DNA from 2 places in the Streptomyces sp. HUAS TT7 genome. Region 1 is predicted to be linked to the other one. Evidence: riboswitches for the same ligand, from Rfam matches in the RefSeq annotation. Region 1 holds a riboswitch; the other holds the start of a gene.
What was found. Region 1 has a riboswitch for S-adenosylmethionine ahead of thrC (threonine synthase). Riboswitches for the same ligand answer to the same signal wherever they lie in the genome.
Positions count from the first base shown of each region.

Region 2: it holds a riboswitch for S-adenosylmethionine, as region 1 does, so the genes downstream of both, ACSHXC_RS28220 (aminotransferase class V-fold PLP-dependent enzyme) here and thrC (threonine synthase) in region 1, are expected to answer to the same signal.

Region 1 covers NZ_CP196175.1:3,959,071-3,964,682, forward strand. Annotated here, with positions in the region: gene ACSHXC_RS17820 (cold-shock protein) at 609-812, opposite strand; gene ACSHXC_RS17825 (MoaD/ThiS family protein) at 1,236-1,511, opposite strand; gene thrC (threonine synthase) at 1,573-2,871, opposite strand; SAM riboswitch class I at 2,889-3,044, opposite strand; gene ACSHXC_RS17835 (glucosyl-3-phosphoglycerate synthase) at 3,181-4,146, shown strand; gene ACSHXC_RS17840 (alpha,alpha-trehalose-phosphate synthase (UDP-forming)) at 4,221-5,612, shown strand, end outside.
Region 2 covers NZ_CP196175.1:6,272,061-6,277,672, forward strand. Annotated here, with positions in the region: gene qcrA (cytochrome bc1 complex Rieske iron-sulfur subunit) at 1-95, shown strand, start outside; gene qcrB (cytochrome bc1 complex cytochrome b subunit) at 92-1,717, shown strand; gene trpD (anthranilate phosphoribosyltransferase) at 1,903-2,967, shown strand; SAM riboswitch class IV at 3,104-3,221, shown strand; gene ACSHXC_RS28220 (aminotransferase class V-fold PLP-dependent enzyme) at 3,469-4,860, shown strand; gene ACSHXC_RS28225 (Lrp/AsnC family transcriptional regulator) at 5,125-5,406, opposite strand; gene ACSHXC_RS28230 (rhomboid family intramembrane serine protease) at 5,403-5,612, opposite strand, start outside.

The sequences.
Region 1 (5,612 bases):
AAGTTCTGTCACTCTCACTGGGAGAGTGCTAAGCCCAATGATTAGCACTCGGCACCTGCGAGTGCAAGCGAGTCTCTTGAACCGGACCCCTCCACTTACCGGTGTCGTCCGGTCCCCCGGCACCGGTAGGGGTTCCGCCCCCACACCCCGGCTCCTCGCGGAGGGCCGTCCGTTTCGTCCGCGGGCCGATGGGGGTCCCCCCTGCTCGAACGAAGTTGAGAGCTTGGGGGAGGCTGGTCGCGCAGTTCCCCGCGCCCCTAAGCCGCCTTCGACGTGCGGGTCGTGCGTGGTTGCTCGCGCCGTTCCTCGCGCCCCTGAACCCGCCTTCGCCCGCAGGTCGTACGTGACTGGTCGCGCAGTTCCCCGCGCCCCTATCAGGGTTTCCGTGCGGGCATACCCAGCCTGTCATGGGGGTCCCCCCTGGCCCTTAAGGCCTTGGGGGAGATTGAGGACGAGCGCCCTTCAGGCGCGAACGGGGGTCCGGGGGCAGAGCCCCAGCAGGGACCCACCGAGCCGCACCACGGAGGACGCAGGGACGCGTGAAGGGGGCCACCCTTTTGGGCAGCCCCCTTCATGCGTGAGTGCGTCGGTGGCCGATCGCGCCGAGATCAGACGGCGAGCTTGACCATGTCCGCCTGCGGACCCTTCTGGCCCTGCGAGATCTCGAACTCGACTCGCTGACCTTCTTCAAGGGTGCGGTAACCGTCCATCTGGATCGCGCTGTAGTGGACGAAAACATCCGCACCACCGTCGACCGCGATGAAGCCGTACCCCTTCTCCGCGTTGAACCACTTGACGGTGCCCTGAGCCATGCCTAACTCCCCTATTACTGGCCCTTGCACGGGACCACACTTCGCGGACCCGGGTCAGACCTCCACCCTCCGACAGGAGAGGGTGTGCGCCGGAACGCGTCGACCGCGGCTGAATGTATCTGCCCAACTGCCCTCTGCAACAGGTCAATCGGACGAGAATTCCGGGCACGCGCCGAGAGCGGAATGCCGTGAATTCAACATTCCGGGGCAAGTCGGGCCGGGCAAAGCGCACTTAAGGCACAAAGGACACACACACTTTGACCTCATGTTGTCGCGTTCTCATATGCACTTGGCACTCGAAGCGAAGGCGCTTCCCCAACTGTACCCCGCTCAACCATGCTGAATTGCCCCCTCCGCTTCTCGTGCGGAGAGGGCAACTCTGGGTTCAACTGTGGGTACGGATTTAGTTACGTGCGCCGGCGGTCAGCCGCCCGCGACCGCCGGGATGATCGAGACGCCGGCGCCCTCCGGGGTGGCCGTCTGCAGGCCCTGCTCGAAGCGCACGTCGTCGTCGTTGACGTACACGTTGACGAAGCGGCGCAGTTTGCCCTGGTCGTCCAGGACGCGCGCGGCGATGCCGGTGTGGTTCTTCTCCAGGTCGGCGATGACCTCGGCGAGGGTGGCGCCCTCGGCGGCGACCTCGGCCCGGCCGCCGGTGTAGGTGCGGAGAATCGTGGGGATGCGGACGTTCACGCTCATGGTTCGGTGCTCCTCTTCGTTCAGCAGTGGCTCAGCGGGCTGGGCCCCGTCCGGCAGCGGCTCAGTGGGCGAGGCCGGCTTCTCGGAAGGCGTCCAGGCTCGGGCGGATGGTCGCGGTCGCCTGGGACGTGGCGGCCACCGCGTCCAGGGTCTTGAGCCCGTCACCGGTGTTGAGCACGACCGTGGTGAGCGACGGGTCGATCAGACCGGCCTCGATGAGCTTCTTGGTGACGCCCACCGTCACGCCACCCGCGGTCTCCGCGAAGATGCCCTCGGTCCGGGCGAGGAGCTTGATCGCGTCGACGATCTGCCCGTCGTTCACGTCCTCCACCGCACCGCCCGTACGGCGCGCGATGTCCAGGACGTACGGGCCGTCCGCCGGGTTGCCGATCGCGAGCGACTTGGCGATGGTGTCCGGCTTCTGGGGGCGTACGACGTCGTGACCGGCCTTGAAGGCGGTCGACACCGGGGAGCAGCCCTCGGCCTGCGCGCCGAAGATCTTGTACGGCTTGTCCTCGACGAGGCCGAGCTTGATGAGCTCCTGGAGGCCCTTGTCGATCTTGGTGAGCTGGGAGCCCGAGGCGATCGGGATGACCAGTTGGTCCGGCAGCCGCCAGCCGAGCTGCTCGCAGATCTCGTACGCCAGCGTCTTGGAGCCCTCGCCGTAGTACGGCCGCAGGTTGACGTTGACGAAGCCCCAGCCCTCGCCCAGCGGGTCGCCGATGAGCTCGGAGCAGAAGCGGTTCACGTCGTCGTAGTTGCCCTCGATGCCGACGAGCTCGCCGCCGTACACCGCGGCCATGACGACCTTGCCCTGCTCCAGGTCGTGCGGGATGAACACGCAGGAGCGGAAGCCGGCCCGCGCGGCGGCGGCGCCGACCGCGCCCGCGAGGTTTCCGGTGGAGGAGCAGGAGAGCGTGGTGAAGCCGAAGGCGCGCGCGGCCTCCAGGGCCTGGGCGACGACGCGGTCCTTGAAGGAGTGCGTCGGGTTGCCGGAGTCGTCCTTGACGAACAGCTTGCCGGGCTCGACGCCCAGCTCGCGCGCCAGGTTCTCGGCCTTGACGAGCTTGGTGAAGCCGGGGTTCAGGTTCGGCTTGTCGGCGACGTCGGCGGGGACGGGCAGCAGCGGCGCGTAACGCCAGATGTTCTCGGGGCCCGCCTCGATCTGCTTGCGCAGCGCCTCGGGGTCGCCGAGCGGCAGGTCATAAGCCACTTCGAGCGGTCCGAAACACAGTTCGCAGGCGAAGATCGGGCCAAGTTCGAAACGCTGGCCGCACTCGCGGCAGGAAAGCCCGGACGCCGGACCGAGATCAACGGCATTGTCGGCAGCGGTACGGTTTTCGACAGTCTGTGCAGACATGGAGGGGAGGCCCTTTCTCCTCATCTTCCTCATGGCGAACATCGCCATGAGACGGATTTGGCACCTTCCCTAGCCGGTGGCCTCGTGTCTTGGATCGTGGAGATCGACGAGAACCGACTGGAGGGTTGCCGGGGCTTCAACGGGCCGTTTCCCTCTGCCCCTCTGGATGAGCGGTATTCGATTGTCAGCGTGACGACGACCCCCGACATGCGACGGTCATCCGCGTTGTTCAAGACTGTAACCGAAGGCCGGGACGGTTGAGATAGTCGTCCGAACCGCGAGATGGATCACATGAGGAGGCCAGGAACCGTGCTGGAAGAGGTGGAGCGCTGGCTGAGCAGGCGTTCCTGGTCCGCGACGGAGCGGCCGATCGAGCGGATCCTGGCCGCGAAACAGCGCACGGGTACGACCGTCAGTGTCGTACTGCCCGCCCTCGACGAGGAGGCCACCGTCGGTGACATCGTGGCCGCGATCCGGCGCGGGCTGATGACCGATTCGGTGCCCCTGGTCGACGAGCTCGTGGTGATCGACTCCGGGTCCGGCGACCGTACGGCCGAGGTCGCGGCGGAGGCCGGCGCCCGGGTCGTCCACCGGGACTCGATCCTGCCGCGCATACCCGCGCTGCCCGGCAAGGGCGAGGTGCTGTGGCGCTCGCTGCTCGTGACCAGCGGCGACATCGTGTGCTTCATCGACGCGGACCTGAAGGACTTCGACGCGGGGTTCGTCTCCGGGATCGTCGGGCCGCTCCTGACCGACCCGGACGTGGACTTCGTCAAGGCGATGTACGACCGCCCCTTCGGCGAGGACCGCCCCTTGGGGGAGACGGCGGGCCAGGGGGGCCGGGTCACCGAGCTGGTGGCGCGGCCGCTGCTCAATCTCCACTGGCCCCAACTGGCCGGAATCGTCCAGCCGTTGGGGGGCGAGTACGCGGCGAGGCGCTCGCTCCTGGAGCGGCTTCCGTTCCCCGTCGGGTACGGGGTGGAGCTCGCGCTGCTCGTCGACTCGCTGCATACGGTGGGGCTCGACGCGCTGGCGCAGGTCGACGTGGGCGTACGCAAGCACCGCCACCAGGACGGGCAGGCGCTCGGCAGGATGGCCGCCACGATCTACCGCACCGCGCAGCTGAGGCTGTCCCGTGGCCATCTCGTACGGCCGGAGCTGACCCAGTTCGAGCGCGGTGAGCACGGCTTCGTGCCGCATACGTACGCCGTGGACACGGAGGAGCGGCCGCCCATGCGGGACATCGAGGAATACGCGGTGCACCGGGCGGCGTAGGACGGCCGGATCCCGCTCCCGGGGGCGGGCGTACGCGTGTTTGAGGGGTTGCGGGGCGGGCTAGGTTCCGCAACATGGTCACCGCGCACGCCACCCCCAGGGCCCAGGTACTCGTCGCGTCGAATCGCGGCCCCGTCTCGTACGCGCTGAAGGAGGACGGGTCCCTCGAATCCAGGCGGGGCGGGGGCGGGCTCGTCTCCGGGCTGAGCGCGATCGGCTCCGACGTGGAGTCGGTGTGGGTGTGCGCGGCGCTCGGCGACGGTGACCGCGAGGCGGTGCGGCGCGGCGTGGGTGAGACGGGCGCCCGGATGCTGGACATCGACCCGGCCGTCTTCTCCGACGCGTACAACGGCATCGCGAACTCGGTGCTGTGGTTCGTCCAGCACATGCTGTACCAGACGCCGTTCGAGCCGGTCTTCGACGCGGAGTTCCGGCGGCAGTGGGCGTCGTACGAGGCGTACAACCGCGCCTTCGCCGAGGCGCTGGCGGCGGAGGCGGCGGACGGGGCGCGCGTCCTGGTGCAGGACTACCACCTGGCCCTGGTGCCGGGGATGCTCCGCTCGCTCCGCCCCGATCTGCGCATCGCCCACTTCTCGCACACGCCGTGGGCGCCGGTGGACTACTTCCGGATGCTCCCGGACGACATCGCGCGGCAGTTGCTGCGGGGGATGCTGGGGGCGGACCGGCTGGGGTTCCTCACCTGGCGGTGGGCCTCCGCGTTCGCGGGGTCGGTCTCGGGGGTGCTGGGGGCGGAGGAGGGGGAGGTGGTCGGCTCGCCCGGCGGGGAGGGGCGGGTTTTCTTCCGGCATGGGGCGAGTGGGGAACGCGCTGCCCGCGAGACCGACCTCGCCGTGCATCCGCTCGGCGCGGACGGCGACTTCCTGCGGCGGCGTGCGCACGAGGCCGATGTCGAGGAGCGCATGGCCGCTCTGCGCGAGCAGGTCGGGGAGGGCCGCCGGACCATCGTGCGGGTCGACCGCACCGAGCTGTCCAAGAACATCGTGCGGGGGCTCCTCGCGTACCGGCATCTGCTGGACACGCACCCGGAGTGGCGGGAGCGGGTCGTGCACGTGGCCTTCGCGTATCCCTCTCGGCAGGATCTGGCGGTGTACCGGGAGTACACGGAGGAGGTGGGGCGGGTGGCCGATGAGATCAACTCCGTTTACGCGGTGCCGGGTTGGACTCCTGTCGTCCTTCACGTCCAGGACGACTTCGCCCGGTCGCTCGCCGCGTACCGGCTCGCGGACGTCGCCCTCGTCAACCCCGTCCGGGACGGCATGAACCTCGTCGCCAAGGAGGTTCCGGTGGTGTCCGACTCGGGGTGCGTGCTGGTCCTTTCGCGGGAGGCGGGGGCGGTTGCGGAGCTCGGGGAGGACGCGATTGTCGTGAACCCGTACGACATCACGGGGACGGCTGCCGCGTTGCACGCGGGGCTGAGCATGGCGGAGGGGGAGCGGGCCGAGCGG
Region 2 (5,612 bases), 2.3 Mb from region 1:
CGCAGCTGCGGATCGGCGTGAATGACGAGGGTTACCTCGAAGCGCTCGGCGACTTCGAAGAGCCCGTCGGTCCTGCCTTCTGGGAGCGCGGATGAGCACCACGACAGACGCACGGCGCGAAGCGCCCGCCGGTGAGCGGATCGCGGACTGGGCGGACGGCCGGCTCGGGATCTACTCCCTGGCCAAGGCCAACATGCGCAAGATCTTTCCGGACCACTGGTCCTTCATGCTCGGCGAGATCTGCATGTACAGCTTCATCATCATCATCCTCACGGGTGTGTATCTGACGCTGTTCTTCCACCCGAGCATGAACGAGGTCGTCTACGACGGCTCGTACGTGCCGCTGCAGGGCATGCACATGTCCGAGGCGTTCAACTCGACCATGCACATCAGCTTCGATGTGCGCGGTGGTCTGCTGATCCGGCAGATCCACCACTGGGCGGCGCTGATCTTCCTCGCCGGCATGTTCGTGCACATGATGCGCGTGTTCTTCACGGGCGCCTTCCGCAAGCCGCGTGAGGTCAACTGGCTGTTCGGCTTCCTGCTGTTCGTCCTGGGCATGTTCACCGGCTTCACCGGTTACTCGCTCCCGGACGACCTCCTTTCGGGCACCGGTGTCCGCTTCATGGAGGGCGCGATCATGTCCGTGCCGATCGTCGGCACGTACCTGTCGTTCTTCCTCTTCGGCGGCGAGTTCCCCGGCGGGGACTTCGTGGCTCGGTTCTACTCGGTCCACATCCTGCTGCTGCCGGGCATCATGCTCGGCCTGATGGTGGCTCACCTGATCCTGGTCTTCTACCACAAGCACACCCAGTTCGCGGGTCCGGGACGTACGAACAAGAACGTCGTCGGCATGCCGCTGCTCCCGGTGTACATGGCGAAGGCGGGCGGCTTCTTCTTCCTGGTCTTCGGTGTCATCGCGGTGGTCGCGGCGATCGCCTCGATCAACCCGATCTGGGCGATCGGCCCCTACCGTCCGGACCAGGTGTCCACCGGCGCCCAGCCCGACTGGTACATGGGCTTCTCCGAAGGCCTCATCCGTGTGATGCCGGGCTGGGAGATCAACCTGTGGGGCCACACGCTCGTCCTGGGTGTGTTCATTCCGCTGGTGATCTTCCCGCTGGTCCTGGCGACCATCGCGGTGTACCCGTTCATCGAGTCCTGGATCACCGGCGACAAGCGCGAGCACCACATCGCGGACCGGCCGCGCAACGCGCCGACCCGTACCGCGTTCGGTGTCGCGTGGATCACCTGGTACATGGTGCTGCTCATCGGTGGTGGAAACGACCTCTGGGCGACCCACTTCCACCTCTCGATCAACGTCATCACCTGGTTCGTGCGGATCGCGTTCTTCGTGGCCCCGGTCCTCGCGTTCGTCGCCACCAAGCGGATCTGCCTGGGTCTGCAGCGCCGCGACGCCGAGAAGGTGCTGCACGGACGCGAGTCCGGCATCATCAAGCGGCTGCCGCACGGTGAGTTCATCGAGGTCCACGAGCCGCTGGACGCCAATGCGCGCTACAAGCTCACGGCGCACGAGCAGTACAAGCCGGCCGAGATCGGCCCGACGGTCGACGAGAACGGTGTCGCCCGCAAGATCTCGCGGACGCAGAAGCTGCGCGCCAAGCTCAGCAAGGGCTACTTCGGCGAGGGGAACCAGATCCCCAAGCCGACGGCCGAGGAGTACGAAGAGATCACGAGCGGCCACGGCCACCACTGATCTCTGCTTGACCTGACGGTCGCCACAACCGAGGCTCCGGCCCGGCCCCTTCACGGGTGCCGGGCCGGGGTCTTTTGCGTACGCGGCCTTTCGCACGTCCGCACTGCGGGCACGGGCGCGGGGTGCCCCGCCCCTGTCGATAGGCTTGCGGGCGGTATCCAGTCCCCTGACCACCAGGAGCGAGCATGAGCGCTGTTCCCCCCACCGGAGGCGACACCGTGGCGGCCCACTCCTGGCCGGGCGTCCTGGACGCGCTCCTGAGCGGCACCGACCAGAGCGCCGACGTGACCGCCTGGGCGATGGACAGGATCATGCGGGGCGAGGCCACCGACGCCCAGATCGCCGCCTTCGCGGTGGCCCTGCGCGCCAAGGGCGAGACCGTCGCCGAGATCACCGGCCTGGTGCGCACCATGTACGAGCACGCCAACCTCATCGAGGTGCCGGGCCCCAGCGTGGACATCGTCGGCACCGGCGGCGACAACGCCAAGACCGTCAACATCTCCACCATGTCGGCGATCGTGGTGGCCGGCACCGGCGCCAAGGTCGTCAAGCACGGCAACCGGGCCGCCTCCTCGGCCAGTGGCGCCTCCGACGTACTGGAGAAGCTCGGCGTAAACCTCGACCTCACCCCGCAGCGGGTCGTCGAGGTCGCGGAGGAGGCCGGCATCACATTCTGCTTCGCCGTGAAGTTCCACCCGGCGCTGCGCTACGTCGCCGCGGCCCGCCGCGAGATGGGCATCCGCACCACGTTCAACTTCCTCGGCCCGCTGACCAATCCGGCCCGGGTACGGGCCCAGGCGACCGGGGTCGCGGACGCGCGGATGGCGCCCATCGTGGCGGGCGTGCTCGCCGAACGCGGCTCCTCCGCGCTGGTCTTCCGCGGCGACGACGGCCTCGACGAGCTGACCACCACCGGTACGTCCCGGGTGTGGGTGGTGCGCGACGGCCATGTGCGCGAGGAGGCCTTCGACCCGCGGGACGTCGGCATCGAGACGGTGCCCATCGAGGCGCTGCGCGGCGCGGACTCCTCGTACAACGCCGATGTCGCCCGCCGCCTCCTCGCGGGCGAGCGCGGGCCGGTGCGGGACGCGGTGCTGCTCAACTCGGCGGCGGCCCTGGTCGCCCTCGAACCGGGGCAGGGCCCGCTCGCGGGGCAGCTCGGCGCCGCGATGGCCCGGGCCGCCGAGGCCATCGACTCGGGGTCGGCCCGGCGCGCCCTGCAGCGGTGGGTCGCGGCCAGCAACGCCTGAGCCGTACGTCCCGGTCCGTAAGTCCTGAGCCGTACGGAGCCGTACGTCCTTTCCGTACGGGATGTGACGCAAGGCGCAGTCCAGATCGCGGACTGTGCCTTGCGCACGCCGGGACCTGTGGCAGGATGCTGTTCAAGGTCATGAGTGACAGCGATTTAGGCCCCGGCTCGCTGTCCGGCAACCCTCCGTCCGTGGCGGGGTGCCCCGGGTGAAGACCAGGTCGTAGGCAGCAAGGCCTACGGCAAGCGCGGACCCCTGGACATCGCGTGATGTCACAGCCCTGGGGTCCTGGTCCTCAAGGGAGCAGTCTCGTGAGCAAGCGAATGCGATAGGGCGTACCGCCCCTTCTTCACACCCTCCGCGCACCCTTCTTCGGGCTGCGTGTTCGAGGTCAACACCCGTACACGGCAAGGCAGTCGAACCCTCTCGCTCGATGCAGGGTCGCGCCGCCGTACCCGGGATCCGAAGTCAACTCGCCTTTTCCTGCCGGGAGATACCGCCATGTCCGCACGCCCTGCCGCCACCGTCACCGCTTCCGCCGCCGTCGAGTCCGCCGACCCCTGCTGTGCGGCGCCGCTGCCGGTGCTCGGCCACGATGTCACCGTGCCGCTGGTCACCGGTGGCGAGGTGACCTACGCCGCCCTCGACTACGCGGCGAGCGCGCCCGCCCTCCAGCGGGTCTGGGACGACGTCGCCGCGTACGCCCCCTACTACGGCAGCGTGCACCGCGGGGCCGGCTACCTCTCGCAGCTCTCCACCGACCTGTTCGAGAACAGCCGCGAGACGGTGGCCGAGTTCCTCGACTGCCGCCCCGGCGACCAAGTCGTGTTCACCCGCTCCACCACGGACTCGCTGAATCTGCTCGCCCAGGTGATCCCGGCGAACTGCGAGGTCTTCGTCTTCGAGACCGAGCACCACGCCTCGCTGCTGCCGTGGCGCGACGCCCGCGTGACGTACCTGAACGCGCCGCGCACCCCGCAGCAGGCCGTCGAGACCCTGGAGCGCGCGCTCGCCGACCGCGACCCCTACGGCCCGGCGCTCGTGTGCGTCACCGGCGCGTCCAACGTCACCGGTGAGCTGTGGCCGGTGAGGGAACTCGCCGCCGCGGCGCACGCCCACGGCGCCCGCATCGTCCTCGACGCCGCCCAGCTCGCGCCCCATCACCCCGTCTCCGTACGGGAGTTGGACGTCGACTGGATCGCCTTCTCCGGGCACAAGCTGTACGCGCCGTTCGGCTCGGGCGTGCTCGCCGGGCGCGCGGACTGGCTCCAGGAGTCCGAGCCGTACCTGGCCGGCGGCGGCGCCTCCAAGAAGGTCGCGCGGCGCGCCGACGGCGGCGTGGACGTCGAGTGGCACACCACGGCCGCCCGCCACGAGGCCGGGTCGCCCAACGTCATCGGCGTCTACTCCATCGCCTCCGCCTGCAAGGCGCTGACCGAGGCCGGCTTCGACTCGCTGGTCGAGCGGGAGCGGCACCTGATCGCGAAGGTGCGGGCCGGCCTGGCGGAGGTGCCCGAGGTGCGGGTCCTGTCCCTGTTCGGCGACGACGCGCCCCGGGTCGGCGTCATCTCGTTCGTCGTCGACGGCTGGAACAGCTCGCACTTCGCGGCGGCGCTGTCCGCGGAGTACGGGATCGGGGTGCGCGACGGCCTCTTCTGCGCCCACCCGCTGGTGCGCACCCTGCTCGGCAGCGACCCGCAGGACCCGGGCGAGTGCGGGGCGCCCGAGGCGGAGCCGGGAGAGCGCTCGCTCAACGCGATCCGGGTCAGCTTCGGGGCGGGTACCCCGGACGAGCACGTCGACCGCTTCGTGCGGGCGGTACGGGAGCTGGTCACCCAGGGGGCGAAGTGGCAGTACCGCACGGAGGCCGGGCGCTGCGTCCCGGCGGTGTAAACCCCGCCGGGCCACGCCTACCGGGGGCTGTCGCCCCCGGAATCCCCGGGGCTCCGCCCCGGACCTCGTTCGTGCCTTAAGGGCGCTCGTCCTCAATCTCCCCCAAGGCCTTAAGGGCCAGGGGGGACCCCCATGACAGGCTGGGTATGCCCGTACCGCACTCTGCCAGGGGCGCGGGGAACTGCGCGACCAGCCGGCCACGGTCCGCAGCCGAACGACGTCGGGAGCGGGGGTTCGGGGGCGCAGCCCCCGAGCAAAAGGGGGTTACGAGTCCAGGCCGATCGCGAAGGCCGCCTCCAGGTCGTGCTGGGAATACGTGCGGAACGCGACATGCGTATCCGTGCCCTCGACCCCCGGGATCTTGCTGATGCTGCCCGGGATGATGTCCGCGAGGTCGTCGTGGCGGGCCACCCTGACCAGCGCGATCAAGTCGTACGTACCCGTCACCGAGTACACCTCGCTGACGCTGTCGAGCGCCGCGATGGACTCCGCGATCTCGGGAATCCGGTCCACGCTGGTCTTGATGAGCACGATCGCGGTGATCACGGCTGGCTTTCTCCCTCGGTGGCGGCCGGACCCGCGGGCTTCACGGGCTTTCGGCGTTTCACTCTATCCGCCCCTCGGAATCGGACCCACGCGTAGAGGAAGCCGAGGCCGAAGCCGATGAGATGGGCGAGGTAGGCCACCCCGGGCCCGGGCGGCGCGCTCTGGATCGCCAGCCATTGCAGGGCGAACCAGAAGACCAGGACCAT